Regions from separate parts of the Aeribacillus sp. FSL W8-0870 genome, predicted to be linked through region 3. Evidence: riboswitches for the same ligand, from Rfam matches in the RefSeq annotation. Region 3 holds a riboswitch; each other region holds the start of a gene.
The links. Region 3 has a riboswitch for thiamine pyrophosphate ahead of thiT (energy-coupled thiamine transporter ThiT). Riboswitches for the same ligand answer to the same signal wherever they lie in the genome.
Positions count from the first base shown of each region.

Region 1 (4,291 bases), 1.9 Mb from region 3:
TTACAAATGGATGATCGAAGCTGGCCTGCCATATCGGATCTGCTTTTGTTCGAATTTTTTCAGTAAATTTCATGTTCATTCTCTCCTATATTAAGAATTGATTTCGATTGGCCACATTTCTTTTCGTTCAGACATTTCCCAAAACATATATTCGTATTTGCTCGTTGTAACAAAAATATCCTCCAGCCATTTCAATTCTTCTTCCCGTTTTCCTTCTGCAAGCTCATTCATTAAATCTTTCAGCCATTTTGCCAATTCACCGAATTCTGTTGATGCGTACATTTTTACCCACTCGCCGTAAAACTCATGTTCACTGGCACCAGGAATCTCATGTAAGCGTGTGCCGATTTCATAATAGCTCCATGTACATGGAAGGACTGCGGCAACCAGTTCTGCCAATGATCCTCGCTGCGACACATTTAACATGTAGCTTGTATATGCAACGGTTGTAGCAGCAGGCTGAACTTGTTCTAATTTTTCCTTCTCTATTCCTATTCTTTCAGCGTATTGACGATGCAAATCCATTTCCACTTTTAACGTCGAATGTAGAAGATCAGCAAAAACTGTCATTGTTTGAAGATTGTGAGCCTTTAAGCTTCCAAGGGCAAACAGGCGGCAGTATTCGATTAAATAAAGATAATCCTGCTCCATAAAAAAGCGAAATTTGTCGATATCCAGCGTCCCATTGCCGATTCCTTGAACAAACGGATGATGGTAACTCGCTTCCCAAATCGGTTTTGCAGTTTTATACAATCGGTCTGTAAACATTTGAATTACCCCTTTCGCAGCTTTTGTAATTGTCATCGTTTTTTCTGATACCAATCAAATAAAAACGCGATCAGCGATTTTGTAAATGTTTTTAATTGGGGGATGGACAGCTTTTCATTCACCGAATGTGCATCTTCAAGCGTGCCCGGTCCATATAAAACGACGGGAATTCCCGCTTCACTCAGCCAGCCGCCGTCTGTCACAGTAGGGGACATCGTCAGCTTTGCTTCCTCATTAAATGCCAGTTTATGTGCTTTTTGTAATGTTTTCACTCCGAGTGAATGTTCGTCATATGAAAAAGCTGGGAAAATTTCTCCTCGATCTTCAATCATCGATGTGCCGCCCCATTTAAATTTCGGAGGATATTTCCGAAGCCATGGATCAGCCATTGCAACATGATGGATATGTTCTTCAATTTCCCGGATCACCTCTACATAATGCTCTTCCGGGTAATAGTGAACGGTAATCCAAAGGGAACATTTATCGGCCACAAAAGCGGCGTGCCTTCCACCTTCAATCACTGCAGGATTAATTGTGGCAGAACCAGGCGGAAAGCCTTTGCTCGTTTTCATCACTGCCCAATGCTGTTCAAGCTCTCGCAGTCCTTCAATAATTTTCATCATTTTTTCAATCGCGCTTGCCCCAAAAAGCTTCCCGCCGGCATGAATCATTTGTCTTCTCGTGCCATCGTGAAATGTCTCGGGGCTTTCAATCGTAATCCAGCCCGTGATCACCCCGCCTTGCCCTTGTATTTCACAGTTACTTGAATCGACAACGATGGCAAAATCAGCTCGATATCCCCGGTCGCAGCACGATTTTGTTCCTGCTTCGCCTACTTCTTCTCCGACGACGGACTGAAAAATGATATCCCCTCCCGGCTCAATGCCGTTTTCTTGCAGCAGCTTTAATGCAAACAGACTGGCAGCCATTCCCCCTTTCATATCCGCTACACCGCGTCCGTATATGTAATCCCCTTTAACCGTTGCCTCAAAAGGAGGCGTTAGCCATTCTTCTCCCTCTTCGATTGAAGCGACATCAATATGCCCGTTAATAATTAAACTGTGGTAATTTTCTGGATCTTTTCCTTTTTTCGTTCCTACTACGACTGGATCTTGTTCATATAAATCCCATTGATCAATGGAAAAGCCGATGTCTTCCAAATATGAGGCGACATACTTTTGAGCCTCTTTTGCATTTCTTGCCGGAGGGCTCGGCGTTTCAAACGATACGAGTGTTTTTAGAAGATTCAGAAGTTCTTCTTCCCTTTCATCAATTTGCTGAAATAGCGTTTGTAACACGTTGTCTCCCCTTTCTTAACATTTTGTTTTGAAAAATGGTTTGCCAACCAGCCATGTAATGCAAAAAGCCCGTTCCCAATATAAGGGAACGGGCAAGTATATACAAAACCCATAGACAGGTTTCGATATTACTGCACCACTTCCCTACGCTAGTATGATCTAGATCAGGTTCAAAGGGTCAAGGCACACGCCTTTCTCAGCCTTTCGGCTCCCCTAGTGGTATGTTAATATTATGAAATTTTCATTTAATTTCATTAAATCATAAAATATAGAAAAATACAAGCTAACGGTTAATTGATCCTTTTTGCTGTCTTTAATAATTCACGATAACCAATTCGAGTAAATTGCAAATGTTGATCAATATAATTAGCCTTTTTCAAATGCTCGATGGATTGTTCAGAAAAACTGCCGCTAATTTCCTGAAACCTTTGATTAATTTCCACTAACGAATGATTTAATATAAAATCTGCATCAAGCAGCAGGACAATCCGCTCGATCTCAGGATCTCTTTTTAAAATCAAGTTGGCAATCCGGCCTTTCATGAATGCCAGCTCTTGTTGAAGCTTTGAAGCTTCATCCTCTTTTTCTCTAATTTTGGCTCGGTACTTTTGTTTTTCTTCCTCTTCGATACCGGCTTTTGTTAATAGCTCCTCCAACAATTGCGTTTTATCAAGCTCAAGTTTATTTAATTGCTGTTCTTTTCGCGCCATTTCTGTTTCATCAGGCAGCTTTTCGGTTTGAATAGGCTCTTTTCGATCTTCTTTCATCTTTATCATATAGTCTATTTTCCGATAGACAAGGAAGGCGAGAACAACTAAACATCCATTTAATAGCAGAGATATAAAACGCACGACGACGTCGTTAAACGCAAGCAAATAAAATAGGAAAAGGATAACGATGACAGCCAAAAGCACCTTTAATAGATTCATAATGGAAAAAATTTGTGATTGTTTTGCCATCCACCTATGCTCCTTTTTGTTCAAACTAGCATCATTTATTATAGCATGTTGTGATTTGGAATGTGAATCATTTCTTTAGGATTGAGAGCTGGAAAAAGGATGCCGGATGAATGGTAAATGGAGATGCTTATCTTTTGAAAGCTTCGAAGCAATAAAAACAAGTCCTTTCAAAGCCGGAAAGGTATTTCTAAAATGAAAAACCACCTGCAATGTTTTGCAGATGGTTGAATCATTCAGCGTTTTCTGTTTCCGCTAACACCCGATTAACACGTTTTTCCAGCATTTTCATTCCGCTTCCTCCTGCTTGGAAGTGGCGAAGAATGCCGTTTTTGTCAAAAACATAATATGCAGGTACATATTGATTTTCAAAAGCATCGGTTAATTTATGTTCGTTGTCAACAAAGATCGGTTGCGTAATCCCGTGTTCTTCCGCTACTTTTTTAATATCATCAATATCTAAATCCTTTTCGGAGCGAGGCATATGAACAGCTACTACGTTCAGTTTATCTTTATATTGATCGCGGAACTCATTTACTTTCGGCATTGCTTCTTTACACAAATGGCAGCTGATTGACCAAAAATGGATTAATGTTGGTTTTTCACCGATTAATTGCTCTTTCGTTACTTCGCCATTCAGCCAAGTTGTTGCTCCGACTAATTCAGGCATTGGCTCACGTAATTTCATTTGCGTTTCCTCCTTGAAGAATGAATATCAAAAAAATAATCGTTTGAAAAAAGGCCTAACGTACTGCTAGGCCCTTTGAATGAAAAGCTTCATTATACTTTAAGCGTTTCTTGACCAGGCTTCCAGTTTGCTGGGCAAAGTCCGCCAGTTTGAAGCGCTTGAAGTACACGCAATGTTTCATCAACATCGCGGCCAATGTTGTTATGGAATACTGTTTGATATTGAAGTTCGCCTTCTGGATTGATGATGAACAATCCGCGAAGAGCAACTCCTTCTTCTTCGATTAAAACGCCGTAGTCTCTTGATACTTGATGATTTGTATCTGCTGCAAGCGGATATTTAATATCGCCTAAACCGTTCTCTTCGCGAGGAGTTTTAATCCAAGCTAAGTGTGTGTGAATTGTGTCAGTTGATACACCAATCACTTCTGCATCAAGATCTTCAAATTCTTCATAACGGTCAGAAATAGCTGTGATTTCAGTTGGACAAACGAAAGTGAAGTCCATTGGATAAAAGAAAAGAACTGTCCATTTTCCTTGTTTCATGATTTCTTCCAAGCTTACTTTACCAAACTCTTTGTT
Region 1 is NZ_CP150165.1:1,588,753-1,593,043, reverse strand. Features, by position in the region: gene tenA (thiaminase II) at 1-73, opposite strand, end outside; gene tenA (thiaminase II) at 91-768, opposite strand; gene NSU02_RS07665 (acetylornithine deacetylase) at 801-2,066, opposite strand; TPP riboswitch at 2,191-2,291, opposite strand; gene NSU02_RS07660 (DUF4149 domain-containing protein) at 2,357-3,025, opposite strand; gene NSU02_RS07655 (TlpA disulfide reductase family protein) at 3,255-3,710, opposite strand; gene NSU02_RS07650 (peroxiredoxin) at 3,803-4,291, opposite strand, start outside.
Region 1: another riboswitch for thiamine pyrophosphate. It lies ahead of NSU02_RS07665 (acetylornithine deacetylase); the one in region 3 lies ahead of thiT (energy-coupled thiamine transporter ThiT).

Region 2 (4,291 bases), 660 kb from region 3:
TCTCAATATACGTTCCTTCTGTCACAACATCCAATCTTTCCTCTCCATCGGTCATTACTGTTCCTGCCGGTCGTAAAGCAGTCACAGTTACACCCGTTTTCCCAATTAAATCTGTACGATTTTGATTGGATACATAACCTTTCTCCGTGCTGATTGAATCATTTAAAATAATTTTTTTAAACCATTTCATACGCTTACCAATCACCTTTGACATGATGAATATTGTGAATATCGAAATGGAACCGGCAATAAAAAGAGAAACCGCCATATGTCCTATATGATCAGCTGCTAAAAATAAACTTAAAAGGACTGAAAGAAAACCGATTGCTCCAATAATTCCTCCTGGAACAAACAACTCTGCAATTATAAGCAGAACCCCAAGCACGAACAAAACAACCGTTTCCAATCCCGCAAGCCCTGCAATAAAATGACCGAAGAAAAACAAAAACAGTGCCAATAGTCCAATAAAACCAGGAATGCCAAACCCAGGAGTGTACAATTCTAACACAAACCCTAAACCGCTAATCGTTAATAATATCGGAATGGTATACATGTTTGTTACAAAACGGGCTATTTTTTCAGCAAACGTCTCCTCAGTCTCCTGGACTTTTGCACCTTCCATTCCGATCGATTTCAAAAGCTCTGCCCGGCTTTTGGCGATGCCTTCACCATACCCGACTTCCATCGCTTGTTTTGCTGTTAATGTTAGTAATTCTCCTTTTTCTGCACCATATTCGGGCATATCCAAGCTGCTGTCTACCATCGCCTCAGCGAACATAGGGTCTCTGCCATGAACCTCAACAGCATTTCTCATCTCTGCTTTCCAAAACGATTGCACTTTTACTTCTGCAGCATTGCCATTGGAGTCAATGACAGCCGCTGACCCAATGGTACCGCCAGGATGGTAATATATTTGATCAGCCCTTAATGCTATATAAGCCCCTGCAGAAATCGCATGTTTATTTACATAAGCGATTGTTTTGATATCTGTATCCATAATCATTTTGCCTATTTCTATCGCTGCCTCTAAAGCACCGCCAGGAGTGTTCAATTCAAAAACAATGACATCCGCCTTCTCTTTTTCCGCCTCCTGAATGGATCGTTTAATAAAATGCACCAATCCTTTTTCAATTGTATTTTCAATCGGAATAAAATAAACGGTTTTCCCTTCAGCTGATTTGGCATCAAAAGACGCACAAATAATCGACAAGATGAGCAGCAGAGCGCAAATAGCGAAAAACTTATTGTTTGATTTCAGGCCTCTCCCCCCTTATTTTTTGCCTAATATTATTACGGACAATTGCGCAGAAAGTTTCAAAAATCAACAATTCTACAAACATCATGAAACGAAAAAATATTTTCATTATTTTTCATATTATGTTACTATTAAAAAAAATATATAACCATCTACTAGGGGTGTCCAATTAGCTGGACTGAGAGAAGAACGCGCCTGAAGTTCTTCAACCCTTTGAACCTGATCTGGATGATGCCAGCGTAGGGAAGTAGGTAGCGGGAGTATTTGTATTGCCTTCTTTTTCTATATTGAATTGATCGGGTTCGTGCTAAAGCGAACCCGTTTTTATTTTTCACATCCCATCTCCCCTCCTATTTTTCTATGCACATCTTCAGATAAAAAAATGGAGGAGGAGAAAAATGAAACATTATTTCGAAAACATGCAGTTTCCAGCAAGCAAAAAAATTTATGTGACTGGGTCAAGACCCGATATTCGGGTTCCGATGAGGGAAATTCAATTAACTCCCACGAAAACGGAAGCGGGAACGTTTGAAAATGAACCTGTAAAGGTTTATGACACGAGCGGTCCCTATACAGATCCTGATTTTCAGGCAGATATTCATAAAGGTTTGCCGGCTGTACGCAAACAGTGGATTTTAGACCGTCATGATGTTGTAGAATATGACGGGCGCCAGGTAAAGCCTGAAGATAATGGATTTCGCAATTGGGAAGATCACAATATTGCCACACCTTTTCATCGAAAGCCTTTCAAAGCAAAAAAAGGTGCTGTCGTTACACAAATGCACTATGCAAAAAAGGGGATCATCACCCCAGAGATGGAGTTTGTGGCGATTCGTGAAAACATAAATCCTGAATTCGTTCGTCAAGAAGTCGCTGCCGGCAGGGCCATTATTCCGTCCAACATTAATCACCCGGAAAGTGAACCGATGATCATCGGCCGGAACTTTCATGTAAAAATTAATGCCAACATTGGCAATTCAGCTGTAACATCGTCAATCGAAGAAGAAGTTGAGAAGATGCTTTGGGCCATCCGCTGGGGCGCTGACACAATTATGGACCTGTCAACAGGAAAAAATATTCATGCAACAAGAGAATTTATCATCCGCAACTCGCCCGTGCCGGTTGGAACCGTCCCGATTTACCAAGCGCTCGAAAAAGTAAATGGCGTTGCTGAAGAGTTAACATGGGAAATTTACCGTGATACATTAATTGAGCAAGCAGAACAAGGGGTCGATTATTTTACTATACATGCCGGCGTGCTGCTTCGCTATATCCCTTTGACCGTCAAACGGACGACCGGAATCGTATCCCGCGGCGGTTCGATCATGGCGCAGTGGTGTATGGCGCATCATCAAGAAAACTTTTTATACACTCATTTTGAAGAGATTTGCGAAATTTTAAAAACATATGATATTGCCGTTTCATTAGGTGACGGCTTGCGTCCCGGATCTATTCGAGATGCCAATGATGAAGCGCAATTTGCCGAATTGAAAACGCTCGGTGAATTGACGGAAATAGCCTGGAAACATGATGTCCAAGTCATGATCGAAGGCCCTGGGCACATTCCGATGCATAAAATTAAAGAAAATGTTGATTTAGAAAATGAAATTTGCAAAGGGGCTCCTTTTTATACCCTCGGTCCATTAACGACCGATATTGCTCCCGGCTATGATCATATTACGTCAGCCATTGGAGCAGCCATGATCGGCTGGTACGGAACGGCCATGCTATGTTATGTAACTCCGAAAGAGCATTTAGGCCTTCCCAATAAAGAGGATGTGCGCCAAGGTGTTGTTGCTTATAAAATTGCAGCCCATGCCGCAGATTTGGCAAAAGGGCATCCAGGCGCCCAAATAAGGGATGATGCTTTATCAAAAGCCCGTTTTGAATTTCGCTGGAACGACCAATTTAATCTTTCTCTCGATCCTGAACGGGCACGCGAATATCATGACGAAACTTTGCCGGCAGAAGGAGCGAAAATTGCCCATTTTTGTTCTATGTGCGGTCCAAAATTTTGCTCGATGAAAATTTCCCACAATTTAAGAAAAATGGCCGGTTCAAGTGATTCTGATTTCGTTCAGGAAGGTTTGAGGCAAAAAGCAAAAGAATTTATAGAGGGCGGGTCATCCCTTTATCGATAAATAATTTTCAAACTAATGCTCCTAGAAGCTTTAATGGCTTCCAGGAGCTATTCATTCATTAAACGTTTGATCAATCCCGCTGGTTCAATCGGAGCTAAACTTTTATGATATTCATCCACTTTCGATAAAAATTTTGATAGCTGCTTAGATTGCAGCGCTCGAATAATGGAGTCCGAAATATTTGTTTCCTCTTGCCAATTTCGAAAATCAAACACCATCCCGAATTTTGTTAATTTCTCCAAATTTATTTCTTCCTGTCCTGGAAGAGTGTGGTATACAAATATAGGAATTTTTTTGTATAAACATTCGCTGATTGTCACACCACCGGGCTTTGTCATGATAAAATCGACGCGATTGTACAGATCGTTCATTTGTTCTCTTGAAGAGATGTAAGGTAAAGGAGTAATTCGTGGATGGTTTTGTTTTATTAATCGATCATAAAGCTTTCTGTTTTTTCCGCATAACACCATATAATGGATATCATCATCGCGGCTGATTTTTTCCGTTATCTTCTCTATTGAACCGACGCCTGAACTTCCTCCCGAAATTAATCCTCGATAAAAACGCATGCTATGTACATGTTCATCTTTCCTTTTTGTAAAATTTGGGTGAATAGGAATCCCTGTAACAAAAATCTGTTCTTTTTTTATACCTTTTTCGAGCAAATAATCTTTCATATATGAGTGACCGACAAAATGATAGTCAATTTCTCTTTTTCCCCAAAGATGATGAATAAAAAAATCTGTGTATACATTGATAACAGGGATGTTGATTTGAGAAGAGGCTTTCAGCCTGGCAAGCAAGTAGGAAGGAAGAGCATGGGTACAAACAATCATTTTCGGATTCAATTCATCAATGATCTTTTTTAAATGGCGGAGAAAAAGTGCCTCATAAT
Region 2 is NZ_CP150165.1:2,837,687-2,841,977, forward strand. Features, by position in the region: gene NSU02_RS13820 (NfeD family protein) at 1-1,210, opposite strand, end outside; TPP riboswitch at 1,403-1,518, shown strand; gene thiC (phosphomethylpyrimidine synthase ThiC) at 1,654-3,396, shown strand; gene NSU02_RS13830 (galactosyldiacylglycerol synthase) at 3,444-4,291, opposite strand, start outside.
Region 2: another riboswitch for thiamine pyrophosphate. It lies ahead of thiC (phosphomethylpyrimidine synthase ThiC); the one in region 3 lies ahead of thiT (energy-coupled thiamine transporter ThiT).

Region 3 (4,291 bases):
ATGTATCCGAAAGATTTGGCTTGTTATGATGAACTTGCTTCTTCACCTGAAATAATGAGCAGAGGTGGTAGCGCGATTGTTGGACCGTTGGGCGAATATGTGGCAGAGCCCGTATTTGGCAAGGAAGACATCATCATTGCAGAACTGGATATGAAACAAATCGCCTATAGCCAGTTTGATTTTGATCCTGTTGGGCATTATGCAAGACCTGATGTTTTTAAATTGCTAGTCAACAAAGAGAAGAAGACAACTATTGAGTGGAAAAATTAATCTCATGATGAGACTCGTTTCTACGATTGATCTCATTATTTATTTGAGATTTTGCAGTTCAATAAACAATAAGGGAAATAAAGAAATCCCTTGCTCCTTTACATTAAGAAAGCGTTTATTTTATAATTAGTGTAAAACAAACGTTCGAGTGGATTCGCTATTTTAAGAAATATTTTCCGGGAAATATCGAGCCCTCTGGCGAATGGCAATGATTTTGTCGAACTTAGCTGAGAGCTTGTTTAAAAAAGGAGATGCTCTTAATTGATAAAAATTAAGAAAATTGTTTTGCATATATTACAGATGCGTTTGAAAGCCCCATTTTCTACTAGCTATGGAGACATTCACGATCGCGAATTGTTGATCGTAGAAGTAAAGGATGATGATGGTGCAGCCGGTTTTGGAGAAGGGGTTGCTTTTTCCATTCCATGGTATACAGAAGAAACCTTGAAAACAACTGTGCACATGATCGAAGATTTCCTCATTCCGATTTTATCAAAGACGACGTTTCATCATCCTCGTGAGTTGGCTGAATCGTTTCGTTTTATTCGCAGAAATTATATGGCAAAAGCGGCTTTGGAAGGTGCCGTGTGGGATCTATATGCAAAACAGCAAAATATACCTCTTTCACAAGCTCTCGGGGGAATGAAAAAAGAAGTTGAAGCTGGGGTGAGCATCGGTATTCAGCCAACAATAAAAGATTTAATCAGTCTTATTGAACAATATCAGGAGGAAGGATACAAGAGAGTAAAAATAAAGATTAAACCAGGTTGGGATATTGAAGTAGTTAAGGAAATACGGAAGCATTTTCCGAACTTGGATTTAATGGCTGATGCGAACAGTGCCTATACATTAAAAGATATAAATCATCTAAAACAATTGGATGAGTTTCAATTAATGATGATTGAGCAGCCTCTTGCGCACGATGATATTGTGGATCATAGCAAACTTCAAAAAGAATTGGACACACCGATCTGTTTAGATGAAAGTATTTGTTCCTTCGAAGATGCTCGAAAGGCTGTTGAACTTCGAAGCTGCAAAATTATGAATATAAAAATCGGCCGTGTTGGCGGTTTGACAGAAGCAAAAAAAATCCATGATTTTTGCAAAGAGCAAAATGTTCCAGTTTGGTGCGGAGGGATGCTTGAATCAGGGATTGGACGGGCCCATAATATAGCCTTAGCGACACTTGAACAATTCACACTGCCAGGAGATATATCCAGTTCATCTAAGTATTGGGAAGAAGATATTATTGAACCGGAAATATCGGTTTATAATGGAAAAATTGCCTTGCCTGATAACCCGGGGATCGGTTTTCATGTAAGCCGTGAAAAATTAAAAAAATACACTGTTGAAACGAAAGTATTTACCCTATAAACAAAATTATCCTCTGCATGTTTTGCAGAGGATGATTTTGTTTATTTTACAACCAATCTTGGCGCTGCCATAATGAGAATAACAGTAACGACAGCGCATAATACAAACGCTCCTATCATCGTAATGCCGTTTACGATCAAAGAATAAACGACCGCTGACATTCCTTCTGGTGCATATTCTCCGAAGAAAAAGACACCGCTGATAAAATGCCAAAAATAACGTGCAAAAGCTCCGATGAAGACGCCAAAGATGATGAAAACAAGAGCAGAGCTTTTCTTTCCATCTTTCAGCTTATTTTGGATAGTTTTGCTGAAAAGACCGGCTAAACCGATAAAGGAAAAAGCTAGAAAATAGTCGATGAAGCCTTGAACAGGCATCAGGATGTATGCATCACCTAATACAATTTGTAATAATCCCCATAAAAAGCCGGAAATGAAGCCAATCTTTGCACCGGATCGAAACGATAATATGAGTACAGGCACCATGGCAATGGATATAGAAATGGCTGATGATAATTGAATGGAAGGGAGAAGATCAAGTATAACTGCCAATGCTGCAAAGATTGCTGCTTCTATTAATAGTAATAAGCGATTTTTTTCCAAAAATAAAACCCCCTGTATATTATTTGCTATCAACAAATATCCATAAGGGGGAAAAAGGCTGTATCATGGATCAGTATACTTCCACATCCCTACGCTAGCATTAACTAACAGGTTCAAAGGGTCTGGACGAAATATCCGTCCACTCTCAGCATATAGCTCCCCTTGTGGATCTGTTGATATTCGAATCTTATGTCTATCATAATAGACTATAAGAAAATTGTCATTCTTTTTTCGCTATATTCAAATAAATTTAAACACGATAAAGCTGAAATGCAGCCTTTGGACAAAAAATAATGAAAAAAGGGCGTTTATAATAAGAACTTTTTTCAGAATGGGGGTTTTGATTTGAATCTTAATCGTGAGCGTTATGAAGTAGTGGATGTGGTGCGGGGGGCTGCGATATTTGGAATTTTACTTGTGAATATGGCGCATTTCAGCTATCCAGATGTATATTTATACCAAATAGGCAGCGAAAATTTTTTTACTGAAACATGGAGAACATGGGATTTTCTAACGAGAAATATTTTGGAAATATTTGTGCAAATGAAGTTTATTACAATGTTCTCATTATTGTTCGGATTTGGAATCATCATCATGGAGGAACGGGCTTTAGGAAACGGCAGGAACTTTGTTTCTATATATATACGCAGACTGGTGGTGCTTTTTGTATTTGGACTAATTCATTCATTTTTCATCTGGGATGGAGACATTTTAATGGATTATGCTGTGCTGGGGTTTCTTCTCCTTTTTTTCCGGAAGTGTTCCTGGAAAACTCTTTTGGTATGGACTGTATGTTTATTTAGTTTATATTTGCTCCTTATTGGTTTGATGACGGCTGTATCCAATGGTGAGGATGCTTTAGTCCAAAAAAGAGAGCAGGCTGCCTTACTGGAAGAGGAGGCAAGAAACGCAATCCATTCATATCAAAACGGAAGTTTTACTGATATTTTCCATCAGCGTATTCATGATCGGCTTTTTTACATGTCTATGTCTGGCATGTGGCCTTTTCAACCGCTTGTCTATATAATAAACATGCTCCCATATATCAGCATGTTTTTAGTTGGCATGATATTTGCGAAACAAAAGCTTTTTCAAGAACCGGAGAAGCATCGAAGGTTATTAACAGCCATCTGGTTTTTCGGGCTTATCATTGGGCTTCCGTTAAATATTTTTGCGGTCAGCGCTGAAAATAGTTTTTACATGGTGTTCGGTGCACCATTTCTCATGTTGTTTTATGTGACCTCTCTCATATTTTTATATTTTCACCCAATCTGTCGGCAAATTGTTAAGAAGATTGCGCCTGTTGGACGCATGTCATTGACAAATTACATCATGCAATCTGTTATTTGTACATATATTTTTTATCATTACGGATTGGGATTGTACGGTAAAGTATACCCCTTCGCCGGTTTTTGGCTTGCACTCGCAATTTTTGCCGTGCAGCTTATCATCAGCCATATTTGGTTTAAATATTTTCAATTAGGGCCGTTGGAGTGGGTATGGAGAACAGCGATGTATTTCAAGCGCCAGCCTATTCGCATGAAAAAGGAAGTTTTGAAGCATAATAACAGATCAAGATGAATTGTAAAAATGTAGTTTCAAATCTCAGATTTTGAGTTTATGATAGCCCTTTCTTTTCGAAAATAATTTATAGTATGATGGAACAAAGGAGTGTCTAGGCAACATGTTTCTACAAGCAATTTTTATTTTTTTGCTGCAATTATTGTATGTACCAGTATTGACGATCCGAACTATTTTGTTAGTGAAAAATCAAACAAAGGCTGCTGCTGGTATAGGTTTGCTAGAAGCAGCGATTTATATTGTCGCTTTAGGAATAGTTTTTCAAGATTTATCTAATATTTACAATATTAGTGCATATATTATCGGTTTTGGTGCAGGGCTGTTGTTGGGCGGTGAACTGGAGAAAAAGCTGGCTTTTGGATATGTAACATACAATGTGAATTTAATGGATAAAAATTCCGGATTAGTCAAAAAATTGAGGGAGGCTGGTTTTGGGGTTACGGTCTTTCAAGGAGAAGGAATGA
Region 3 is NZ_CP150165.1:3,495,696-3,499,986, reverse strand. Features, by position in the region: gene NSU02_RS17020 (carbon-nitrogen hydrolase family protein) at 1-270, shown strand, start outside; gene menC (o-succinylbenzoate synthase) at 535-1,644, shown strand; gene thiT (energy-coupled thiamine transporter ThiT) at 1,686-2,246, opposite strand; TPP riboswitch at 2,316-2,419, opposite strand; gene NSU02_RS17005 (DUF418 domain-containing protein) at 2,592-3,827, shown strand; gene NSU02_RS17000 (DUF2179 domain-containing protein) at 3,931-4,291, shown strand, end outside.